DNA from 2 places in the Sinomonas sp. genome. Region 2 is predicted to be linked to the other one. Evidence: predicted binding sites of a transcription regulator. Region 2 holds the regulator's gene; the other holds the start of a gene.
The links. Region 2 encodes HrcA, which represses chaperone genes, less so after heat shock. Its sites were predicted from a motif close to TTNGCACTCGNNNNNNNCGAGTGCNAA; they were not measured.
Positions count from the first base shown of each region.

Region 1 (11,287 bases), on a different contig from region 2:
CCATGAGCGTGGCGACGTAGCGGCGGACGACGACGCGGTGGTCCGCGTCCCCGAACCAGGCGAGGTCGCGGCATGCCCGCAGCAGTGCGCGCACGACCCGCGGCTCATTGGCCCCATAGCGGCGGACCTGCCCCAGTGCGAGATCCAGGAGATATTCGAAGTCGCGCCCAGGGACGTAGAGCCTGACCGTTCCGCTGGCGTCGGCGGCCGTCTGAGTGCCGTGGCGGCGGACAGCCAGCGCCGCGAGCACGGAGCTCAGATGGTCCACGGCCTGAATGGCCGTGTACGGGTCGTTGATCGCGGGCGAAAGCGCCTTGGAAGCGATGTCGGCCAACTGGCGGATGCCGAAGGCCACGTCCTGCTCCATGGTCCGCTCGTACCCGATCCGGACACTCTGCCCGAGGGCCCTCGCGACGTCCCCGCGGCCCCGCGCCGACGGTGCACCGCCTTCCCGACCCCACACCCTCAGGAGGGGCGCCCCCGCCACGACGTGCTCCCCCACCATCGGCACCATGACCGCAAGCAGATCCTGGGCGGCGAGGACGGCGACCAGCTGATCGTGGTGGAAGGCCTGCACGTAGCCCGAGCGGCTGGCCGGCAGGACGGCGACGCCCGGGAGCGGCGCTGGCGGCAGGTGGTCGGGATCGCCCTCGACGAAGGAACGGCCTATGGCCCTGAGCGTCGCCCTCTCGACACTCTTCATCACCTGATCGACCTGAATCGAGTGCGAGAGGTGATGCACGAAGAACACGAGCATGACGAGGCTCGCGAACAGCAGCAGGAGCGCGCCGCTCACGGCGAGACGGGGGTAGTCCTGCGTCCTCTGGCCGCCCGAGATCCCGACGGTGTAGAGGCCGGCGGTGCTGTAGGCGAACGTGGCCACGAACGTGCTCAGCGTGACCTGGTTCGGGAGGTCGCGCAGGAAGTTGCGCAGAAGCCGGGGGCTGAACTGGGTGGACGCGAGCTGCAGCGCCACGACTGTGAGCCCGAGCACGAGAGCGATCACGGTGACCATGGTGCTGGCGATGCCGATGAGCAGGTTGCGCGCGTCGTCGGAAGTGCCCTGGAAGAGCAACGGGGCAAAGGGCGACGTGGAGTCGAGATGGACGGCCGACAACGCGGACCCCGCGATGAGCGCTAGCACCACCGCGGCCGTCGGCATCGCCCAGAGGGCGCTCGCCAGATACTCGCGGAGAGCCTCACGCCTCACACGAGACACTCTCTGCTCCGTCGTGATGCCGGTCAAGGGCTCGCCGACACGACACGAGGGCCGTCCCAGTGATTCTGGGACGGCCCTCGTGGTAGCCGGGCGCGCACGCGCCGGACGACTTGCCTAGTGGTTGTGCCTACCTCTAGTGGTTGTGGCCCGCGTGGTCGTCGTCGGCCGGCTTGTCCGCGACGAGAGTCTCGGTCGTGAGAACGAGCGCCGCGATGGACGCCGCGTTCCGCAGCGCCGAGCGCGTCACCTTGACCGGGTCGATGACGCCGGCCGCGATGAGGTCCTCGTACTCGCCGGTCTTCGCGTTGAAGCCGTGGTTGACCTCGGCCTCCGCAACGCGCGCTGCGACGACATAGCCGTCGGAGCCAGCGTTCTGGGCGATCCAGCGCAGCGGCTGGACGAGCGCGCGGCGGACGATGTTGACGCCCACCGCCACATCTCCCGAGAGGCCCTTGATCGTCTCGTCCTCGTCGAGCACACGCACTGCGTGGACGAGAGCCGAGCCGCCGCCGGCCACGATGCCCTCCTCGAGGGCAGCCCGAGTCGAGGACACGGCGTCCTCGATGCGGTGCTTCTTCTCCTTGAGCTCCACCTCGGTCGCCGCGCCCACCTTGATGACGCCGATGCCGCCCGCGAGCTTCGCGAGGCGCTCCTGGAGCTTCTCGCGGTCCCAGTCGGAATCGGTACGGGTGAGCTCCGCCCGAAGCTGCGCGACGCGTGCCGCAACGTCCTCGGCCGAACCCGCGCCGTCGACGATCGTCGTCGTGTCCTTCGTGACCGTGATCCGGCGGGCCGTGCCGAGCTGCTCAAGGCCCACCTGGTCGAGGCTCAGTCCGACCTCCGGAGAGATGACCTGGGCGCCGGTGAGCGTCGCGATGTCCTGGAGCATGGCCTTGCGGCGGTCGCCGAAGCCCGGAGCCTTGACAGCGACCACGTTCAGGGTGCCGCGGATCTTGTTGACGATGAGGGTCGAGAGCGCCTCGCCCTCGACGTCCTCGGCGATGATGAAGAGCGGCTTCGACGCCTGGAGCGTCTTCTCGAGGAGCGGGAGGAAGTCCTGCAGCGACGAGATCTTGCCCTGGTGGATGAGGATGAACGCGTCCTCGAGGACGGCCTCCTGGCGCTCGGCATCGGTCACGAAGTACGGCGACAGGTAGCCCTTGTCGAACTGCATGCCCTCGGTGAGCACGAGCTCGGTCTGGGTCGTGGAGGCTTCCTCGATGGTGATGACGCCATCCTGGCCGACCTTCTCGAAGGCCTCGGCGAGAAGCTCGCCGATCTCATCCGACTGCGCCGAGATCGCCGCAACATTGGCGACCTGCTTGCCCGTGACCTCGCGGGCGTTCTCCCCGAGACGGGTGGCGACGGCCTCGACCGCAGCCTCGATGCCGCGCTTGATCTCGCCGGGGGCCGCGCCGGCGGCCACGTTGCGGAGGCCTTCCTTGACGAGCGCCTGCGCAAGGACGGTCGCCGTCGTCGTGCCGTCGCCCGCGACGTCGTTCGTCTTGGTGGCGACTTCCTTGGCGAGCTGGGCGCCGAGGTTCTCGTAGGGGTCATCGAGTTCGACCTCGCGAGCGATGGTCACGCCATCGTTGGTGATGGTCGGCGCGCCCCACTTCTTGTCGAGGACGACGTTGCGGCCGCGCGGGCCGAGGGTCACCTTGACGGTGTCGGCGAGCTTGTCGACGCCGGCCTCGAGGGCCTTGCGGGCGTCTTGGTTGAATGCGAGCTGCTTTGCCATTCGCTTCTCCTTGGGTTCAAGGGCAGCACCCCGGCCGAGTGACCGGGGTGCTGACGTTGAAGTCCTGCTCGGCGGGGACTACTTGACGACGATCGCGAGGACGTCGCGGGCGGAGAGCACGAGGTACTCGCTGCCGCCCGTCTTGACCTCGGTTCCGCCGTACTTCGAGTAGAGGACGACGTCGCCAACGGTCACGTCGACCGGGACGCGGTTGCCGTTGTCGTCGACGCGGCCGGGACCGACGGCGACAACTTCGCCCTCCTGCGGCTTCTCCTTGGCAGTGTCCGGGATCACGAGGCCCGAAGCAGTGGTCTGCTCCGCCTCGAGCGGCTTGACGACAATACGGTCCTCGAGAGGCTTGATGGAGACCGACACGGATCTCTCCTTTTCATGAACGGGTCACAGAAATGGGAGCCGGGCATGCAACCGTCGTCGCGGGTGCCGGGAGCGTGCCTGGACAGTTAGCACTCACACGGGGCGAGTGCTACTGCTGACTCTATTGAGCGGCTGGCACTCGGTCAAGGCGAGTGCCAGTCCAACGACTCCCACGTCCGGCTAATCGCCGGCGAGATCCTCGAAACTCAGGTCGTCGCCGTCGTCCCCGTTCTGGCGCCCGCGGTTCAGGTACATCACGACGAGCGAGCCGATCAGCAGGATCCCGCCGACCACGAGTCCCACGATCGCGGCAATCTGGGCGCCGAGGTACTGGTCGCGGAGTGCCTCCGCCTCCGGCGTGGGGTCGCTGATGCTCTTGCCGCCCACGGAGTAGACGGTCGCGGTGAACGCGTCGAGGCCCAGGACGATGAAGAGCAGGACCGCGGACACCGCGGTGAGGACGATGCCCAGAATGAGCAAGGGTCGGATATAGCGGGAGAATCCCCGGTGGTTGGCGGCGGGCGATGCGTCAGCAGGCGTCGTCTCCATGAGTCCACCATATCCGGAACAGCTGCTCTCGACTGGGCGCCGTGCGGGGTGAACTAGGCTTGATCCATGGCTCAGGACCCCCACGCCGCCGAGCAGCTCGCGCCCCTGCTGACCTCGGAAGGCTGGGCCCTCCTCAACTCGCTAGGCCCCTACCGGGAAGAGGATGCCCTCGCGATCACGGCTCGGCTGCGCAAGGCAGGCCACGCGCCCGGGCTCGTCTCCGCCGTCCTGAGCCAGGCTCGGCTGAGGGTCAAGGCGGAGGCGAAATTCGGCGAGTTTTCGCGTCATATGCTCTTCACCCGGACGGGACTCGAGCAGGCGACACGGCTGAGCATTGCGGCCCGGCACGCGCGCCGTTTCGTAGACGCCGGCGTCCGGACCGTCGCGGATCTCGGCTGCGGGCTCGGCGCCGACGCCATGGCAATGGCTTCGCTCGACCTCGAGGTCACGGCCGTCGAACTTGACGAGACGACGGCCGCCTGCGCGACGATCAATCTCATGCCGTTTCCCAACGTCCGAGTCGTCCACGCGGACGCGCAGACCGTCCCGCTCGAGGGAATCGAAGGAGTCTGGCTGGACCCGGCACGCCGGACGACGTCGACCTCCGGCACCACGCGCCTGTGGGACCCGGAGCAGTTCTCTCCGCCGCTGAGCTTCGTCTCCGAACTCGCCGATGAGGGGCGCCCCGTTGGCGTCAAGCTGGGCCCGGGCCTCCCCCACTCGTCGGTGCCCGACAGCTGCGAGGCGCAGTGGGTGTCGATCGATGGCGAGGTCGCCGAGGTCGGACTCTACTTCAACACCCTCAAGCGGCCGAGCGTGCGTCGGGCGGCGCTCGTCGTCGCCGGCCAGACGGTGTCAGAACTCGTGGCCGAGACGGATTTCGGCGGCGGGGTGAAGCCCCAGCTCGGCCCGCTCGAGGGCTTCTTGTACGAGCCCGACGGCGCCGTGATCCGCGCGGGGCTCGTGGCCGAGCTCGCGGACCGCCTCGGCGGCCACCTCGTGGACCCGCGCATCGCGTACGTCTGCTCGCCGGACCTCCTCGCGACCCCGTTCGCGAAGGCCTATCGAGTCCTCGAGGTGCGCCCGTACAACGTGCGGGCCCTGCGCCAATGGGTGCGCGACGAAGGCGTCACCACGCTGGACATCAAGAAGCGCGGCACCTCCGTCACCCCCGAAGAGCTGCGCAAGCTCCTCTTCCTCGGCCAGGGCAAGGCGCCGAAGAAGAAGCCACACCGCCGCGCGACGCTCGTGCTCACCCGGATCGGTGACGACCGCGTGGCCGCGATCGTCGAGCCCGTCTGACCCGGCGAGTCCCGCCGTCCGCGCCCCCGGGACGAGGCGACCGCCTCCCTACTGTGCCCGCATGAACTCCTCAGCCGCGCGCACCTGCTCGCGCGTGGGGCGGATTCCGGTGTAGAGGACGAACTGCTCGAGCGCTTGGATGGTCATGACCTCGGCGCCTGTGATCACCTTCTTGCCTGCGGCGCGCCCCGCCTTCACGAGCGGCGTCTCAGCGGGAACCCCGACGACGTCGAAGACGGCGCGTGCAGCCTCGACGGCCGACGCCGGAAAGGCGAGGGAGCCGACGTCGGCACCGCCCGCCATGCCGAGGGGCGTCGCGTTGACGAGGACATCCGTCGAGGAATCCGGGAGCTCGCTCTGCCAGCGGAATCCATAGAGGTCCGCGAGCGCCCGCCCCCTTTCCTCGTTCCGGGCGACGACGGTCACCTCGAGGAAGCCAGCATCGCGGAAAGCCGCCGCCGTGGCCTTCGCCATGCCTCCCGAACCCCGAAGCACCACCGACCACGCGGGGTCGAGTCCGTTCGCTGCGATCAGCTGGGCTATCGCGGTGTAGTCGGTGTTGTAGGCGGTGAGGACCCCGCCGTCGTTGACCACCGTGTTGACCGAATCAATGGCGGCCGCCGAGGGATCCATGCGGTCGACCAATGCGATGACCCGCTCCTTGTAGGGCATCGAGACCGCGCAGCCGCGAATTCCCAACCCCCGCACCCCGGCGATCGCCTGCGCGAGATCGGTCGGCGCGAAAGCCTTGTAGATCCAGTTGAGCCCCAGAGCCTCGTAGAGGAAGTTGTGGAACCGCGTCCCGTTGTTGCTCGGGCGCGCTGAGAGTGAGATGCACAGGGTCATGTCTTTGTTCAGGATCGGCACGCCACAAGGCTAGCCGGACGCGCCGGCTCTGGCCGGGGGCCCGCGAGCGGTGTGCAATGGTCGCATGCCGGACTCGAAGGCGAATCAGGTCCCTGCCCGAGTGGGCATCGACGAGTTCTCGACGAACAGCGCGCTCGTCGACGGAGTGCGCCGCCATGGCGCAGGATGGGCCGCGGGCGCGCTCGCCTCGATAGGCCGGCTCGTCGGCTCGGCCGAGTTCCAGGAGAACGCCCGGCTCGCGAATCTGAATCCGCCGGTCCTGCACGCCCTCGACCGCTACGGCGAGCGGCTCGACGAGGTCGAGTACCACCCCGCGTACCACCGGGTCATCGGGGACGCCCTCGCCCATGGGGCCCACACGTCGTCGTGGGCCGATCCTCGGCGAGGCGCCCATGTCGCTCGGGCCGCCGCGTTCATGCTGTTCGCCCAGGTCGAACCCGGCCACGCTTGCCCCGTCTCGATGACCCATGCTGCCGTGCCGGCGCTGGCCCGGGAACCCGCCGTCGCCCGTTCCTGGCTCCCGCGCCTGTACGGCACGGGCTACGAGCCGCGGCTGCTGCGGGCCGCCGAGAAGCCAAGCGCCCTGCTCGGCATGGCGATGACCGAGCGTCAGGGCGGCTCGGACGTGCGCGCCACCACGACCGCGGCGGTCGACGGCGGCGGAGGCACCGCGCGCATCACGGGCCACAAGTGGTTCTGTTCGGCCCCCATGAGCGACGCGTTCCTCGTGCTTGCGCAGGAACCATCCGGGCTCTCGTGCTTTCTGGTTCCCCGAGTGCTCGACGACGGAGCCCGGAATCCGTTCCGGCTCGTGCGGCTCAAATCCAAGCTGGGGAACCGGGCCAACGCGTCGGCCGAAGTCGAGTTGGAGGGGACGCTCGGCTGGCGCGTCGGGGAGGTGGGCCGCGGGGTCCGGACGATCCTCGACATGGTGCAGGAGACACGCCTCGATTGCGTCCTCGGCACGGCCGCGGGCATGCGGCAGGGCGTCGCCGAAGCCGTGTGGCACGCCCGGCATCGGCGCGCCTTCGGGAAGCGGCTCATCGATCAGCCTGCCATGGCCGCAGTCCTCGCCGACCTCGCCGTCGAGGCCGAAGCATCCATCGCGCTCGGGCTGCGGCTCGCAGCAGCGGACGACGCCGCGTGGCCGGCGGGGGTGCGCGACGACGCCGCGGGCGCGGGAGCGGACGGCGTCCGTATGGGCAGTGACGCCGCCCGCGAGCGCAGCTTCGCCCGGATTGCAACCGCCCTGGCGAAGTTCTGGGTGTGCAAGCGGGGCCCGGCGCACGCGGCCGAGGCTCTCGAGTGCCTCGGCGGCAACGGCTACACGGAGGACTTCCCCCTCGCCATGCGATACCGCGAGCAGCCTGTGATGGCGATCTGGGAGGGCTCCGGGAACGTCGTCGCGTTGGACGTGCTGCGGGCGCTCGCGCGCGAGCCCGACTCCGCCGAGGCCCTCGCGGACGAACTCGAGCTGCAGCGCGGCGTCGACCCGCTGCTGGACCGAGCGCTGGGGCGGGCCCTGTCGCTCATGTCGGACGCGAGGCGCGAGCCTGAGACAGCCCAGTGGTGGGCGCGCCGGCTCGCCGAGGAGCTCGCCCTGGCCCTCGAAGGCGCGCTCCTCGTCAGCCACGCGCCGTCGTCCGTCGCCGAAGCGTTTCTCTCGGCAAGGCTGGGTGACGACCGGAGCCTCGGCTTGGGCTGCCTCCCCGACTCGGCGCGGACCGCGGAGATCCTCGACCGGGTCTAGCGCGAGCCTGCATGGCCGACACCTCCCGTCACGCGGACCGGACGGGCTCAGCGGAGAGCGGCCCTGCCCTAGACTGGGCTCGTTCTGTACGGACGCTGCGGCCCTGCCGGAGCCTGATCTCCAGAAGCGGGGGCGGACCATGCACATCGACTTCGCGCCCTCGAAGCAGTCCACGATCGGCATGGAGTGGGAACTCGCGCTGGTCGACCGGCACGGCGGGGAACTCGTCTCGGCGGCGCCCGACGTCATGCGCGGTGTGTTCGCGGAGCACCCCGAGCTCAACGCCGAGTGCCCGCGCGTCCATCAGGAGCTCCTGCTCAACACGGTCGAGATCGTGACGGACGTCCACAACACGGTGGGCGACGCCAAGGAGGACCTCGCGACCACCATGGCCGCAGTCCGCAGCGTCACCGACCGTCTCGGCGTCGAGCTGTTCTCCGCGGGAAGCCACCCGTTCAGCCCCCCGCGGCTCCAGCCGGTGACGGACAAGGACCGCTACGCAAAGCTCATCGACCGGACCCAATGGTGGGGCCGGCAGATGGTCATCTACGGCGTGCACATCCACGTGGGCCTCGACCGCGGCGACAAGGCCATGCCCGTCCTGGACGCCCTCGTGAACTATTTCCCGCACTTCCAGGCGCTCTCGGCCTCGAGCCCCTACTGGGGCGGCGAGGACACAGGATACGCGTCACAGCGCGCGCTCATGTTCCAGCAGCTCCCCACGGCCGGACTTCCGTTCCAGTTCTCGGATTGGAGCGGCTTCGAGGGCTACGTGCAGGACATGCTCACCACGGGCGTGATCGACGTCATCAGCGAGATCCGCTGGGACATCCGCCCCGTCCCCCGGCTCGGCACCATCGAGATGCGCGTGTGCGACGGGCTCTCGACGCTCGAGGAGGTCGGCGCTATCGGAGCGCTCACCCAGTGCCTTGTCGAAGAGGCATCCAGGATCCTCGACCGCGGCGGCAGGATCCCCACGATGCCGCCGTGGCATGTGCAGGAGAACAAGTGGCGCTCCGCGCGGTACGGGCTCGACGCGATCATCATCCTCGACGCGGCCGGCCGGGAACAGCTCGTCACGGAACACCTCGCCGAGACCCTCGACCGTCTCGAGCCCATCGCCCGTGACCTCGGCTGCGCGGACGAGCTCCGCAACGTCGAGGGCATCGTGCGCCGCGGCGCGGGCTACCAGCGGCAGCGGCGGACGGCCGAGGCGCACGGCGGCGACCTGCGCGCCGTCGTGCTCGAGGAGGCGCGCCTCATGCGGGAGGGCCACCCGGCGTGAGCGAGCCGCCAGCACGACGGCGCCGCTCGCCTGGTCGGGTCCTGCTCGTCGCGGCGCTGCTCGCGGGGGTGCTCGCGGTCACCTCGCATGCCCAAGCCGCGTTGTTGGTCATCGTGGGCGCGGCGATCTACGGAGGGGTCGAAGCCTTCCTGGCCTGGCGGAAGGGCCGCGACGCGGAGCTCTGACCCCTCGTACACCGAGCTCCGGCCCCGACCCCTCGTACGCCGAGCTCCGGCCCTGGTACGCGGAGCCCTGACCCCTTGCGCCGTCAGCTCTACCGGGTAGAGGTGACGGCGCAACGAGCCGCACCCCGCAAAGGTGACGGCGCAAGCTCAGGCCGAGACGGTGGTGACCGGGAGCGACGAATCGGGCGCGAAGGAGAGCTCGCTCGGCGCCCGTCCGTCCATGATGACCCGCGCCGCGAGGGCCGCGACCATCGCCCCGTTGTCGGTGCAGAGCGAGAACGGGGGGACCGCGAGCGAGATCCCGGCGGAGGCGCAGCGCTCGGCCGTGAGCTCGCGGAGCCGAGAGTTCGCGGCCACGCCCCCGCCGAGCAGGAGATTGCGCAGGCCGTGCTCCCGGCACGCGAGAACTGCCTTCGAGGTCACAACATCGACCACGGCCTCCTGGAACGACGCCGCGATGTCCGCGACCGGCACGGGCTTGCCCGCCGCCTCGTACTGTTCGACGCACCGCGCGACCGCCGTCTTGAGCCCCGAGAAGGACCAGTCGTAGCGGTGCGGGCCCGGTGCTTCGGGCGAGCCCATGTACTTGGGCTGGGTCAGGCCGCGGGGGAAGCGGAAGGCTCGCGGGTCGCCGTCCTTGGCCAGCCGGTCGATGGCCGGTCCTCCGGGATAGCCGAGGCCGAGGAGCCGGGCGACCTTGTCGTAGGCCTCGCCCGCCGCGTCGTCGATGGTCGAGCCGAGCATCTCGACGTCGGAGGCGATGTTCCGCACGCGCAGGATCTCGGTGTGGCCGCCCGAGACAAGCAGCGCCCCCAGGTCCTCGGGCAACGCGCCGCCGTAGACCCCGCCGTCGAGGAGGCCTACCCCGACGTGCGCGACGAGGTGGTTGATCGCATAGAGCGGCTTGCCGGTGGCCACGGCCAGCGCCTTCGCGGCGCACACGCCCACCATGAGCGCTCCGGCGAGGCCCGGGCCGGACGTCACCGCGAGCGCGTCGACGTCCTCGAGCGTGACTCCGGCCGTCTCGAGGGCCTCCGTGAGAGTGGGCACCATGGCATCGAGGTGGGCGCGGGACGCGATCTCGGGGATCACGCCGCCGAAGCGGACATGCTCGTCCATCGAGGAGGAGACGGTGTTGGCGAGCAGCTTCGTGCCACGCACGATCCCGACGCCCGTCTCGTCGCACGAAGACTCGATCCCGAGGACGAGTGGCTCCTTCACTGCTCTCCTTCCTCGGGCCGCACAAGCGGCAGCTGCATGATGTAGGCGTCGACGCCATCGCGGTAGTAGCGGCGGCGGGTGTGGATCTGAGCGAAGCCGAATCGAAGGTACAGCGCCTGCGCTCTGGGGTTGTCGGCGCGCACCTCGAGCAGGACGTCCCGTGCGCCGCGCCTCCGCGCCTCCGCGATGAGCTCCGTGAGCACGGCCGAGCCGATCCCCCGGCCTTCGCGGTCCGGCACGACGGCGATGGTCTGCACGTCCGCGATCGGCGGAACGCACATGACCCCGGCGTACGCGACGATCCGTGGCTCACCCTCGGGTCCGCGCTCCTCGGCGACGTAGTACCGCCTCGTCCCGGGCTGCGAGAGTTCGTCGCGGAACATGCGTTCGGGCCACGCGTCGGCCGGGAACAGGATCTTCTCGAGCGCGTGGACCGCGGGGACGTCCGCGTCCGTCATGTCCCGCAGCTCGATACCGTCCGGCAGGGACTCCGCCTGGAATGTCACAGCGCCTTCTTCCGCGGTCCGGGCACCTTCGCGTCGGATTCCCGGAGATAGCGCGGCGCCGTGTCGAGCAGCTCTTCACCGCGCGCAAGGCGTTCGACGGCGGCGAGCCCCAAGGACGCGGCCGTGGGCTGCGCGCTCTCGAAGGCCCGGACGACGACGGCGCCCCCCGCCTCGAGCTTCTCCTGGTAGATCCCGCCGCCCGCGCCGTAGACCGGGAGTGCGGGGAGCGCGTCGGGGTGGGCCACGTGCGGCCCGTCGAGGCGGACTCCGCGCGGCGAGTACCGAGC
Region 1 covers NZ_DAIUJO010000018.1:32,263-43,549, reverse strand. Annotated here, with positions in the region: gene V7053_RS04580 (DUF2254 domain-containing protein) at 1-1,210, opposite strand, end outside; gene groL (chaperonin GroEL) at 1,353-2,960, opposite strand; gene groES (co-chaperone GroES) at 3,039-3,335, opposite strand; gene V7053_RS04565 (hypothetical protein) at 3,516-3,884, opposite strand; gene V7053_RS04560 (class I SAM-dependent methyltransferase) at 3,951-5,186, shown strand; gene V7053_RS04555 (shikimate 5-dehydrogenase) at 5,235-6,053, opposite strand; gene V7053_RS04550 (acyl-CoA dehydrogenase family protein) at 6,118-7,803, shown strand; gene V7053_RS04545 (glutamate--cysteine ligase) at 7,943-9,088, shown strand; gene V7053_RS04540 (hypothetical protein) at 9,085-9,273, shown strand; gene tsaD (tRNA (adenosine(37)-N6)-threonylcarbamoyltransferase complex transferase subunit TsaD) at 9,421-10,494, opposite strand; gene rimI (ribosomal protein S18-alanine N-acetyltransferase) at 10,491-10,952, opposite strand; gene tsaB (tRNA (adenosine(37)-N6)-threonylcarbamoyltransferase complex dimerization subunit type 1 TsaB) at 10,997-11,287, opposite strand, start outside.
Region 1: a site for HrcA is predicted at 3,468-3,494, ahead of groES (co-chaperone GroES). Genes of this name have one in related genera too.

Region 2 (11,287 bases):
CGTCGTGTCACTCGTGGCGCTCGCCTCCGGGCGCGCAGGGGCAGGCTCGGCCGCGCTCTCGGCAGCTGTCATCGCGATCCTCCTCGCGGACCCGGCGCTCGCGCTGAGCTTCGGCTTCGCTCTCTCGGTCCTCGCCACGCTGGGGATCACACTCCTCGCTCGCCCGCTCGCGGCACGGCTCTCTGCCCGCCTGCCCTCGTGGCTTGCCGCCGCCGTAGCGGTGCCGCTCGCAGCACAGCTCCTGTGCGGCCCCATCGTCGTCCTCCTTGACCCCTCATTCCAGACGTGGTCGCTGGCTGCCAATCTCGCCGCAGCGCCGCTCGTCCCAGCGATCACTGTCGCCGCAACCGTCGCCCTCGCGATCGGGCTGATCAGCCCGGCCTTGGCGCTCGGCGCGACGGCGATTGCCGGACTTCCCGCACAGCTGCTCGCGATCACCGCCCACGGGTTCGCGGCGCTTCCGGGAGCTCGGCTCCCGTGGGCCGAGGGTGCGGTGGGTGCAACGGCGATGGCACTCGTCTCGGTCGCCACCACGGCCTTCGTGTGGGCGCTTGGACACCGTCGGTGAGTCTCGCGAACCCCGTGAATTGGACCAACGGCAACCGCGTGGCAAGGTTGTCCCGTGAAGCCCGCGGCACCCGGAAGAGGATCATGATGGCAGTGGCCGGACGGCAGGCCCCGAGAGCGGGGCGCCCCACCCCCTCGACCAGCGGGACCGACTTCAGGAACGCGGCTCCCGCGCCGATTGTTCTGGTCACGGGACCGGAGGACTATCTCGCAGCGCGAGCCATGGATTCCATCCGGAAGCAGGCACGCGCCGCGAGTCCCGACCTCGAGGTCACACGTCTGGACGCCCAGACATACGCTCCCGGCTCACTCCTGCTCGCTGCCTCCCCTTCGCTCTTCGGGGAGAAGAAGTACATCGAGGCGAGCGGCCTCGAATCGATGAACGAGGACTTCCTCAAGGACGCCCTGGCCTATCTCTCTGCGCCGGAACCCGACATCGTCCTGGTTCTGCGACATGCCGGGGGCGCGCGGGGGAAGAAGCTCCTCGACGCTGTTCGCGGCGCCGGCGCCCCAGTCGTCGAATGCCAGCCGCTCAAGAAGGACGCGGACAAGGCGGCATTCGTCGCGGCGGAGTTCAAGGGATCTGGGCGTCGCATCGATCGCCCAGCCATTGACGCGCTCGTGGCAGCGGTCGGCAGCAGCCTCGCCGAACTGGGAGCGGCCTGCAGCCAGCTCCAGCTCGACACCACGTCGACGGTGGACGTCGCAACGGTCGAGAAGTACTTCGGGGGCCGCGTCGAAGCCACGGCCTTCAAGGTTGCTGATGCCGCCCTCGCAGGTCGCAGCGCCCTCGCTCTGTCCACCTTCCGCCACGCACTCGAGACCGGAGTGGACCCAGTTCCGGTAGTTGCGGCCATTGGATCCAAACTCCGCACCCTCGCGAAGGTAGCGGGGGAGCACGGCTCAGCGCAGAGCATCGCGCGGACCCTCGGCATGCAGCCGTGGCTTGTCGAGCAGGCTCAGCGCGATATCAGGGGATGGACGCCGAAGAGCCTGGCGACCGCCATCCGAGCGGTCGCCGAGGCGGACGCCGAGGTCAAGGGACTTGCGCGCGACCCCGCGTACGCCGTCGAGCGGGCCCTCACTGTTGTCAGCGCCTCTGCACGAGCCCGCTGAGACCGGGCATGGCATCCGGCTGCGTCCTCCGCGGCGAGGGCCGCAGCTTGGGCCGCCGTCGGGCTTTAAACCGGCTGGGGCCGGGCATCCCTTCGGGTGACCGGCCCCAGCCGGTTGTCTGACGGGTGTGTCAGAGCGCGTTGACCTTCTTGGCGATGGCCGACTTGCGGTTCGCCGCCTGGTTCTTGTGGATCACGCCCTTGCTCACAGCCTTGTCGAGCTTCTTGCTCGCACGAAGCAGCGCCGAGTTTGCCGCGTCCTTGTCGGACGCCTCGATGGCCGCGTTGACCGAGCGGATGAGGGTCTTGAGCTCGGACTTGACAGCCATGTTGCGCTGGCGGGCCTTCTCGTTGGTGAGAATCCGCTTCTTCTGGGACTTGATGTTCGCCACGTGTGAACTTTCTTGTTTTGCCAACAGGGTCTAGAGGGCTTTCAGGCCGGCCTCGACTGAGCGGCGTGGGGATGCCTATGGCAGCCGACCTTCAGTGCCCGTCGACCTTCACGGACACACAGCAGACAATCCTAGCAGACCGCCTACTTCGACACCGGCCTGGGGCGCACGGCGCGGCGAGGCCTTCGGGCTCTGCGACCGGGCTCGATCCGTGGGAGACTGGGAAGTCAGAATTGCCCGCCGGCACAGGATAGCCGCATCAAGCAGCAACAGCCGCAACAGCAGTAGAGGACGTACAGGTGTCTCCACAGGCCCGCACCGCGCCGGTGCCCGCCGCGACGGATCCGTCGATCATCCGCAACTTCTGCATCATCGCCCACATCGATCACGGCAAGTCCACTCTCGCGGACCGCATGCTGCAGTTCACGGGTGTCGTGCAGGCGCGCGATATGAAGGCGCAGTACCTCGATCGCATGGACATCGAGCGTGAACGCGGCATCACGATCAAGTCGCAGGCGGTTCGCATGCCGTGGGAGGTCGACGGCGTCTCGTACGCCCTCAACATGATCGACACCCCCGGCCACGTCGACTTCACGTACGAGGTGTCGCGGTCGCTGGCCGCGTGCGAGGGCGCCGTGCTGCTCGTCGACGCAGCCCAGGGCATCGAGGCGCAGACGCTCGCGAACCTCTACCTCGCGATGGAGAACGACCTCCACATCATTCCGGTCCTGAACAAGATCGATCTCCCCGCGGCCCAGCCGGAGAAGTATGCCGAAGAGCTCGCCAATCTCATCGGCGGCGACCCGGCAGATGTGCTCAAGGTCTCGGGGAAGACGGGCGTCGGTGTCGAGGGCCTGCTCGACCGCATCGTGCAGGACATCCCCGCGCCGGTCGGCAACGCGTCCGCGCCCGCCCGGGCCATGATCTTCGACTCGGTCTACGACACCTACCGCGGGGTCGTGACGTATGTGCGCGTCGTCGACGGCGCCCTCTCGCCACGCGAGCGCATCCAGATGATGTCCACCAAGGCCAGCCATGAGCTCCTCGAGATCGGCGTCATCTCGCCCGAGCCGACCCCGAGCAAGGGCCTCGGGGTCGGCGAGGTCGGCTACCTCATCACCGGCGTCAAGGACGTCCGGCAGTCCAAGGTCGGCGATACGGTCACGAACCTGTCCCGTCCAGCCGCGGAGTCCCTCGGCGGCTACGAGGATCCCAAGCCGATGGTCTTCTCGGGGCTCTACCCGCTCGACGGCTCGGACTACCCGGACCTTCGTGACGCCCTCGACAAGCTCAAGCTCAACGACGCTGCTCTGGTCTACGAGCCCGAGACGTCGGCGGCGCTCGGCTTCGGGTTCCGGGTCGGCTTCCTCGGCCTGCTGCACCTCGAAATTGTGCGGGAGCGTCTCGAACGCGAATTCAACCTCGACCTCATTTCGACTGCCCCGAACGTCATCTACGAGGTCACGCTCGAGGACAAGTCGGTCGTGACGGTCACCAACCCGAGCGAGTTCCCGACGGGCAAGGTCAAGGAGGTGCGCGAGCCGATGGTCTCGGCGACCATCCTCGCGCCGAACGAATTCGTCGGCGCGATCATGGAGCTGTGCCAGGGCCGCCGCGGCCAGATGAAGGGCATGGACTACCTGTCAGAGGACCGGGTCGAGCTGCGCTACTGGATGCCCCTCGCGGAGATCGTGTTCGACTTCTTCGACCAGCTCAAGTCGAAGACGCGCGGGTACGCCTCCCTCGATTGGAAGGCCGACGGCGAACAGGCCGCGGATCTGGTCAAGGTCGACATCCTCCTCCAAGGTGAGCAGGTCGACGCCTTCAGCGCCATCACGCACCGCGACAAGGCGTACTCGTACGGCGTCATGATGACGTCGAAGCTCCGCGAGCTCATCCCGCGCCAGCAGTTCGAGGTCCCGATCCAGGCAGCGATCGGCTCGCGCATCATCGCGCGCGAGAACATCCGCGCGATCCGCAAGGACGTTCTCGCCAAGTGCTACGGCGGCGACATCACCCGCAAGCGCAAGCTCTTGGAGAAGCAGAAAGAGGGCAAGAAGCGCATGAAGATGGTGGGCCGAGTGGAAGTGCCGCAAGAGGCCTTCATCGCAGCGCTGACCACCGACGAGTCGAAGGACAAGGCCAAGAAGTAATGAATGTTCTGTCGCCGCCCGTTCTCCGGTCGGCGGGCGAGCCCGACCGCGCGGCGGTGGAGTAGGTGCCGAGCACGCTTCCCCTCGGCGACCCGGCACCGGCCGACGGCGTCCTGCCGCCTCAGGCGGCCGTGGGCGCCGACCAGCGGAGCTTCTCGCTCTACGCCCACATTCCGTTCTGCTCGGTCCGCTGCGGCTATTGCGACTTCAACACGTATACGGCCGCCGAGCTCGGCGGAGGCGCATCCCAGGCGGCCTATGCGCAGACGGCGGTGGACGAGGTGCGCTTCGCGGCCCGTGCGCTCGACGATTCAGGCGCCCCCCGCCGTCGTCTGTCCACCGTGTTCTTCGGCGGCGGGACGCCCACTCTGCTGCCCGCGGAGGATCTCGCGGCGATCCTCGCGGCCGCCGTCGACGAATGGGGCCTCGAACCGGGCGCGGAAGTCACCACCGAAGCCAACCCAGACTCGGTGACCCCGGATTCCCTCGCGGCCCTGCGGGACGCGGGCTTCACGCGCGTCTCCTTCGGCATGCAGTCCGCTGTCCCGCACGTCCTCAAGGTCCTGGACCGCACCCATACGCCGAGCCGTGTTCCGGAGGCCGTGCGCTGGGCGCGGGACGCGGGCCTCGACGTGAGCCTCGACCTTATCTACGGCACTCCCGGCGAGAGCATGGACGACTGGCGCGCCTCCCTCGACGCCGCGCTCGAGTGCGAGCCCGACCATGTGAGCGCCTACGCCCTCATCGTGGAGGAGGGCACGCGGCTCGCGGCCCAGATCCGGCGCGGCCAGGTCCCTGACGTGGACGACGACGACCATGCGGCTAAGTACGAGGTCGCCGACGAGGTGCTCGGCGGCGCGGGCTTCCACTGGTACGAAGTGAGCAACTGGGCGCAGGGCGCGCCGGGCGGTCTGGCGGGAGGCGGCCGCTTCGAGTGCCGTCACAATATCGCCTACTGGCGCGGCGGGGACTGGTGGGGAGTAGGCCCCGGCGCGCACTCCCACGTCGGCGGTGTGCGCTGGTGGAACGTCAAGCACCCGCGCGCGTACGCAGCACGACTCGGCCAGGGTGAGTCGCCGGCGGCGGGCCGCGAGACTCTGGACGACGCGATCCGTCTCGAGGAGCGCATCATCCTCGAACTGCGGCTCGCGGCAGGTCTGCCGGTCGAGGTCCTGCCGGCATCCTCCCGGCGCGAGGTGGCGGGTCTCATCGCCGACGGCCTCGTGGACGGGCCCTCCGCGTTTCACGGGCGGCTCGTGCTCACGCTTGCGGGTCGGCTCCTCGCCGACGCCGTCGTGCGCCGACTTATGCCCTGAGGCGGCTCCGGCGTCGATTCGGCTCTACTTGATCCAGCGCAGGTTGAACCGATAGCGGAACGGCTGGCCGCGGTTGACCTCGATGCCGGCCGTCACGGACAGGATGGCGAGCCCCACCCAGATGAGAGTCGCGAGCACCTCGAAGTAGACCCCGACTACCGGGATGAACGCGAAGAGGTTCAGCACGAGCGCTGCAAGCGTGGGCGGCAGCGTGAAATTGAGCGCTTCCTTCGATTCCTGGGCCGTGAACGGACCACGGTCCTTGAACGACAGGTACACGAGCAGCGACGGGACACAGCCCAGAATTCCGCCGAAGTGCGCGAGCGTCGCCCACTGGCGGTCCTCGCTGGCCGTGAAAGGCTCGGTGCCTCCGACCTTCCCGAGACGTCCCTCTCGGGGTTCACGGTGATCCTGCCAGTTCTGGGACACGGCACTTCCTTGCATTGATCGCGGACAGGGTCTCGGCCCCCAGAATACCCAACTCAGGCGGTCAGGAAGTCGATGACCTCCTCGACGCGACCCAGCAGCGCGGGTTCGAGATCGGCGTAGGAGCGGACGGCACCGAGGAGCCGCTGCCACCCCAGGCCGATGTCCTCGGGCGTCTCGTGAGGCCATCGGAAGGCGCGGAGGATCCCCGTCTTCCAGTCCAGCCCGCGGGGGACAGTCGGCCACGCCGGAATCCCGAGCGTCTGCGGCCGGATAGCCTGCCAGACGTCCACGTACGGGTGCCCCACGATGAGGACGTGGCCGCGTGCCCCCGGCACGGCAAGGGCCTTCTCGACGATCCTGCTCTCCTTCGACCCCTCGACCAGATGGTCGACGAGGATTCCCAGGCGCCGCTCGGGGCCCGGTTGGAAGTCGGCGACGGCGGCGGCGAGGTCGTCGACGCCGTGGAGAGGCTCGACGACGATGCCCTCGAGACGGAGGTCGTCCCCCCAGACCTTTTCGACGAGTTCGGCGTCGTGCTTGCCCTCGACCCAGATACGGCTCGCCCGAGCGACCCGCGCGCGCGCCCCGTCGACTGCGATGGAGCCCGACGCCGTCCGTTTGGTTGCTGCGGCCTTCTGCTTCGGGGCCGGGGGAGCGAGGCGCACTGGGCGGCCCTCGAGCAGGAAGCCGTAGCCCAGTTCGAAGGAGCGCGTCATGCCGCGACGGTCCTCGAGGCTGAAGACGTGCATGCCTCCGGACTTCTCGACGCGGGTGACGGCTCCGACCCAGCCGCTTTGGCTGTCTTCGAGGACCATGCCGAGCTCGATGGGCACCTCCGGCAGGACGGTCTTCTTCGGGGCCGCGATCTCCGCCGGCCCCCACTGGTCGTAGTAGGACATCCGGTCCTCGCCTCCCTTGCACTGCTGCCCTCAACGGGATCGCGTCCATGCTACTGGCGGGAGCGCCGGCGGTTGGGGGCGTCCGGGGGCGTGTCCCGGTGCCCCAGTCGGACGCGCGAGGGGCGCATAATAGATCTAGCACTTGGGTATAGAGAGTGCTAAAGGATTGTGGGACTGCCTGTACGGAACGCACACAGGCGCACTGGGTGCCAGCCGCAGGGGAGGTGGAATGAACGAGCCGCGCAAACTCGAGGTGCTGAGGGCGATCGTCGAGGACTACGTCCACTACCGGGAGCCGGTTGGGTCGAAGGCCCTCGTAGAACGCCATCGTCTCGGTGTCTCGAGCGCGACGATCCGCAACGACATGGCCGCTCTCGAGGACGAGGGACTCATCGTCGCCCCGCACACGAGCGCCGGCCGCGTCCCGACGGACAAAGGCTACCGAGTATTCGTGGACCAGCTCGCAGCGGTACGGCCGCTCTCGGCCGCCGAAAAGCAAGCGATCCAGTCCCTCCTTGGGGGTGCCGACGACCTCGACGACGTGCTCGAGCGCACCGTGCGGCTGCTTTCGCACCTCACGAACCAAGTCGCCGTCGTCCAGTACCCCCAGCTTGGCCGCGCCAGGGTGCGGCACGTCGAGGCAGTCGGCCTCGCCCCACGCCAGGTCCTGCTCGTGCTCATCGCCGACAGCGGCACCGTGGAACAGAGGGTGGTGACCGTAGGGGAGGATCTGGACCACGACCGTCTCGCTGTCCTGCGCCAGAGCTTTCTGGCGGCTACCGCGGGGAAGCCGGTGGCTCAGGTCGGGGCGAATCTGGCGGCCGTCATTGACTCGCTCCTCCCGGCGGACCGTGCTGTTGCGGCCGAGCTCGCCGCGGGGCTCGCAGCCCTCGCCGCGTCAAGCCGCGAGGAGCGGATCGTGACGGCGGGGACCGCATACCTCGCCCGGTCCAACAGCGACTTCCTCCTGAGCATCTCACCGGTGCTCGAGGCCCTCGAAGAGCAGGTGGTGCTCCTGCGCCTCCTGTCCGAGATGGCGAGCGACGCCCGGGGTGTCGCGGTCGCCATCGGGCACGAGACCGCAGCAGATTCACTCGCCGAGACCTCGGTCGTCGCAACCGGCTACGGTCAGGACGATGCCAAGATCGGCGTGCTCGGCCCAACCCGAATGGACTACCCGGCGACGATGGCGGCGGTGCGCGCGGTAGCACGGTACCTCTCGAAGATCCTCGCCGGAAGCTAGAGAAAGAAGACAGTGAGCAGCCATTACGAAACCCTCGGCGTGTCACCGGATGCGAGCGGCGAGGAGATCAAGAAGGCCTACCGGAAGCTGGCACGCAAGTTCCACCCGGACGTCAACCCAGGCGACGAAGCGTCCGACCGCTTCAAAGCCGTGACGCATGCCTATGAGGTCCTCTCGGATCCGGACAAGCGGCGCGTCTACGACGCGACCGGCAACGAGAACGGCACCGACAACGGCTTCTCGGGCGCCTACAACGGAGCCGGCTTCGCCTTCCAGGACATTTTCGAGACCTTCTTCGGCGGGGGAGGCGGGCAGGCCGGCCCCGCGACCCGCGTGCGCCGAGGGCAGGACGCGCTCATCGCGGTGCGGATCGAGCTCAAGGATGCGGTCTTCGGGGTCAACAAGAAGATCGAGGTCGACACCGCCGTCCTGTGCACCCGGTGCGAGGGCTCGTGCTGCGAGCCGGGGACGCAGCCCGTCCGATGCAGCGTGTGCCACGGCAGCGGGCACGTCCAGCGCGCGGTCCGTTCGATTCTCGGCCAGGTCATGACGACGGCGACGTGCCCCTCATGCGGCGGCTTCGGCACCGAGATCCCCAATCCCTGCAACGAGTGCGGCGGCGAGGGGCGCGTTCGGAGCCGGCGCTCGCTCACGGTCAAGATCCCAGCCGGTGTCTCCACGGGAACCCGGATCCAGCTGGCCGGCCAAGGCGAGGCCGGGACCGCCGGAGGCCCGACGGGTGATCTGTACGTCGAGATCCGCGTCGCCTCGCATGCGACGTTCTCCCGGGACGGCGACAACCTCCACGCGACCCTGAGCGTGCCCATGACGGCCGCCGCGCTCGGCACCGAGCTCACGCTCGAGACGTTCGACGGCGAGCAGAGCATCACGCTCCGTCCCGGCACCCAGTCGGGCGACGTCATCACTCTCCCGCACCTCGGCGTCGCACGCCTTCGCGGCGCGGGCCGCGGCGATTTGCTCGTGCATGTCAACGTCGAAGTCCCCACCAAGCTCGACGCAGATCAGGAGGAGCTGTTGAGGCAGCTCGCCAAGCTCCGCGGCGAGCACGTCGCCGAGGGAAAGCTCGTCGGCACGGGCGGAGGGATGTTCGCGAAGCTGCGCGACAAGTTCGGGAACCTCTGACGTGTCCAATCCCGTCTTCTTCGTCGCCACCGGGTCTCTCGAGGCCCTCGGCGCGGGCGACACGGTAACGATCACAGGAACGGAAGGCCGCCACGCAGCGACGGTCAAGCGGCTCACACCAGGGGAGCCGGTCGACGTCGTCGATGGCCGTGGCGCCCGAGGTCGGGGGCGGGTCGCCCGCGCGGAAGGCGAGCTCCTCGCCGTCGTCCTCGACACGGTGGAGCGTGAGCCGAGACCGCCCTACCGGCTCGTCCTCGTGCAGGCGCTCGCCAAGGGCGACCGCGATGAACTGGCAGCCGAGTCGGCAACCGAGCTCGGTGCCGACGCCGTCATCCCGTGGCAGGCCGAACGCTCGATCGTCCGCTGGAAGGGCGAGCGGGGTGCCAAGTCGCTCGCGAAGTGGCGGTCCGTCGTTTCTGCAGCGGCGAAGCAGTCGCGGCGGGCGTGGGTGCCAGAGGTCGAGGAGACGCACGACGGCGCCGCCCTCGCCGAGCGCGTCGGGCGGGCCGCCTTAGCAGTCGTCCTCCATGAGGACGCGGTGCGCAGCCTGGGCTCGCTGCTCGATGACTTCGTGGCAGGGGAACCCCCGCTCGACGGCGAGGTGCTCTTTCTCGTCGGCCCAGAAGGTGGAATCTCGCCTCAGGAGCTCGACCGTTTCACGTCTGCAGGAGCCAAACTCGGGCTTCTGGCGCCACACGTGCTGCGGTCGTCGACGGCTGGACCGGCCGCCCTCGCGATCGCCGGCGACCGCCTCGGCCGGTGGCCCGCAAGGGCCTGACCCTTCCTCCCTGCATGCGGAATGTGCGTCACGGGGTGACGGTGAAGTCCTTCGAGTCCCAGGCCAGCGCAGCCGCGTCACCGGTCCCGGGGTCGCTGGGGAAGACCCGCAGCACATACTTGCCCGGCGGGAGGGCCACCGAGAAACGGAACTGCCCTTGGGCCTGTCCCGAGGCGGCCGACGTCGTGTGGCCGCTCAGGAGGGCCGGCGCCTTGTCCGTCTTGACGTCCGCGCGTGAGACCTGCCAGTACACCTCGGAGCCGGGGGTGGTCGTCCGTCCGTCGGCGGTGAGCTGACCATGGGGCGAGGACGTGCCTGCCTGCGGATCGATGATCCACATCGGCGCGACCATGGCCGGGTCGCGCTGCATGAGCTGACCCAGCTGCACCCGGTTGAAGGCCAGCTGGTCGGTGCGGCTGTCGACGAGGAGCATGACCTGCACCGGTTGACCCGCGTCGATCACACCCGCGCTCGCGGCGGCCGCAGTCGCGGTGTAGACCAGCTCCTGCACTGCGAGCTGAGCGGTCTGCTCGTCCACAGAGCTGTTGAAGGCATCGGAGGAGACGTCCACGGTGATGACGTTCCTCCCCGAGATCGAGGCCGCGAGCTTCTTCGGCGACTGCCAGGGGCTGAACAGGTTGGGGTCCAGGGGCTTCGTCGACATCATGAGGCGCAGGGCCTTCGCGACGGCATTGTCGCTCCCCGGAGCATCGCGGAACTCGCGGTAGAGGTACACGCCGTCCCTGGCACGGCCGAGCCAGTAGACGGGAGACTTGGTCGAGGTCTGGGACGTCTCAAGAGGCACGCTCGCCGACGCGGAAATGCCGGGAGACGCTCCTGCGGCCATGGTCGGCTGTGGCTGACCGCTCGCTGTGCACGACGCCAGCAGCAGGGCCACGAGCGCGGCCCCGCCGGACAGCGCCATGCGGCGCGGTCTGGAGCTGGGTCGGCTGGCGGCCATGGGCGGTAATCCTCCGGGCTGATCGGCTGGGCGCCATCGGCGCCCCCAAGGCTGGGCTGCACGCGGCCCCCAAACCGGCGCCGCCCCGGGCACCATCCAGCTTGGCACAGCGGCTCGCGGGGAATGTCCGTTCACAGGGTTTCGTTGCCCAAGTGATGCCCGATTGATACCTAGCGGTAGCATGGATCGGCAAGCACCCGACGACGAGAGAGAAGGCATTTGACAGCGGAGTTCCCGCACACGACTCCTACGACCCGGACCGAGGTTCTACGCTTCGCTTCAGGCGAGGAC
Region 2 covers NZ_DAIUJO010000039.1:21,124-32,410, reverse strand. Annotated here, with positions in the region: partial or broken gene V7053_RS08430 (ComEC/Rec2 family competence protein) at 1-568, shown strand, start outside; gene holA (DNA polymerase III subunit delta) at 655-1,683, shown strand; gene rpsT (30S ribosomal protein S20) at 1,814-2,074, opposite strand; gene lepA (translation elongation factor 4) at 2,374-4,227, shown strand; gene hemW (radical SAM family heme chaperone HemW) at 4,293-5,543, shown strand; gene V7053_RS08405 (DUF4870 domain-containing protein) at 5,568-5,972, opposite strand; gene V7053_RS08400 (DUF3097 domain-containing protein) at 6,026-6,871, opposite strand; gene hrcA (heat-inducible transcriptional repressor HrcA) at 7,101-8,114, shown strand; gene dnaJ (molecular chaperone DnaJ) at 8,127-9,257, shown strand; gene V7053_RS08385 (16S rRNA (uracil(1498)-N(3))-methyltransferase) at 9,259-10,035, shown strand; gene V7053_RS08380 (GerMN domain-containing protein) at 10,064-10,996, opposite strand; gene V7053_RS08375 (PhoH family protein) at 11,216-11,287, shown strand, end outside.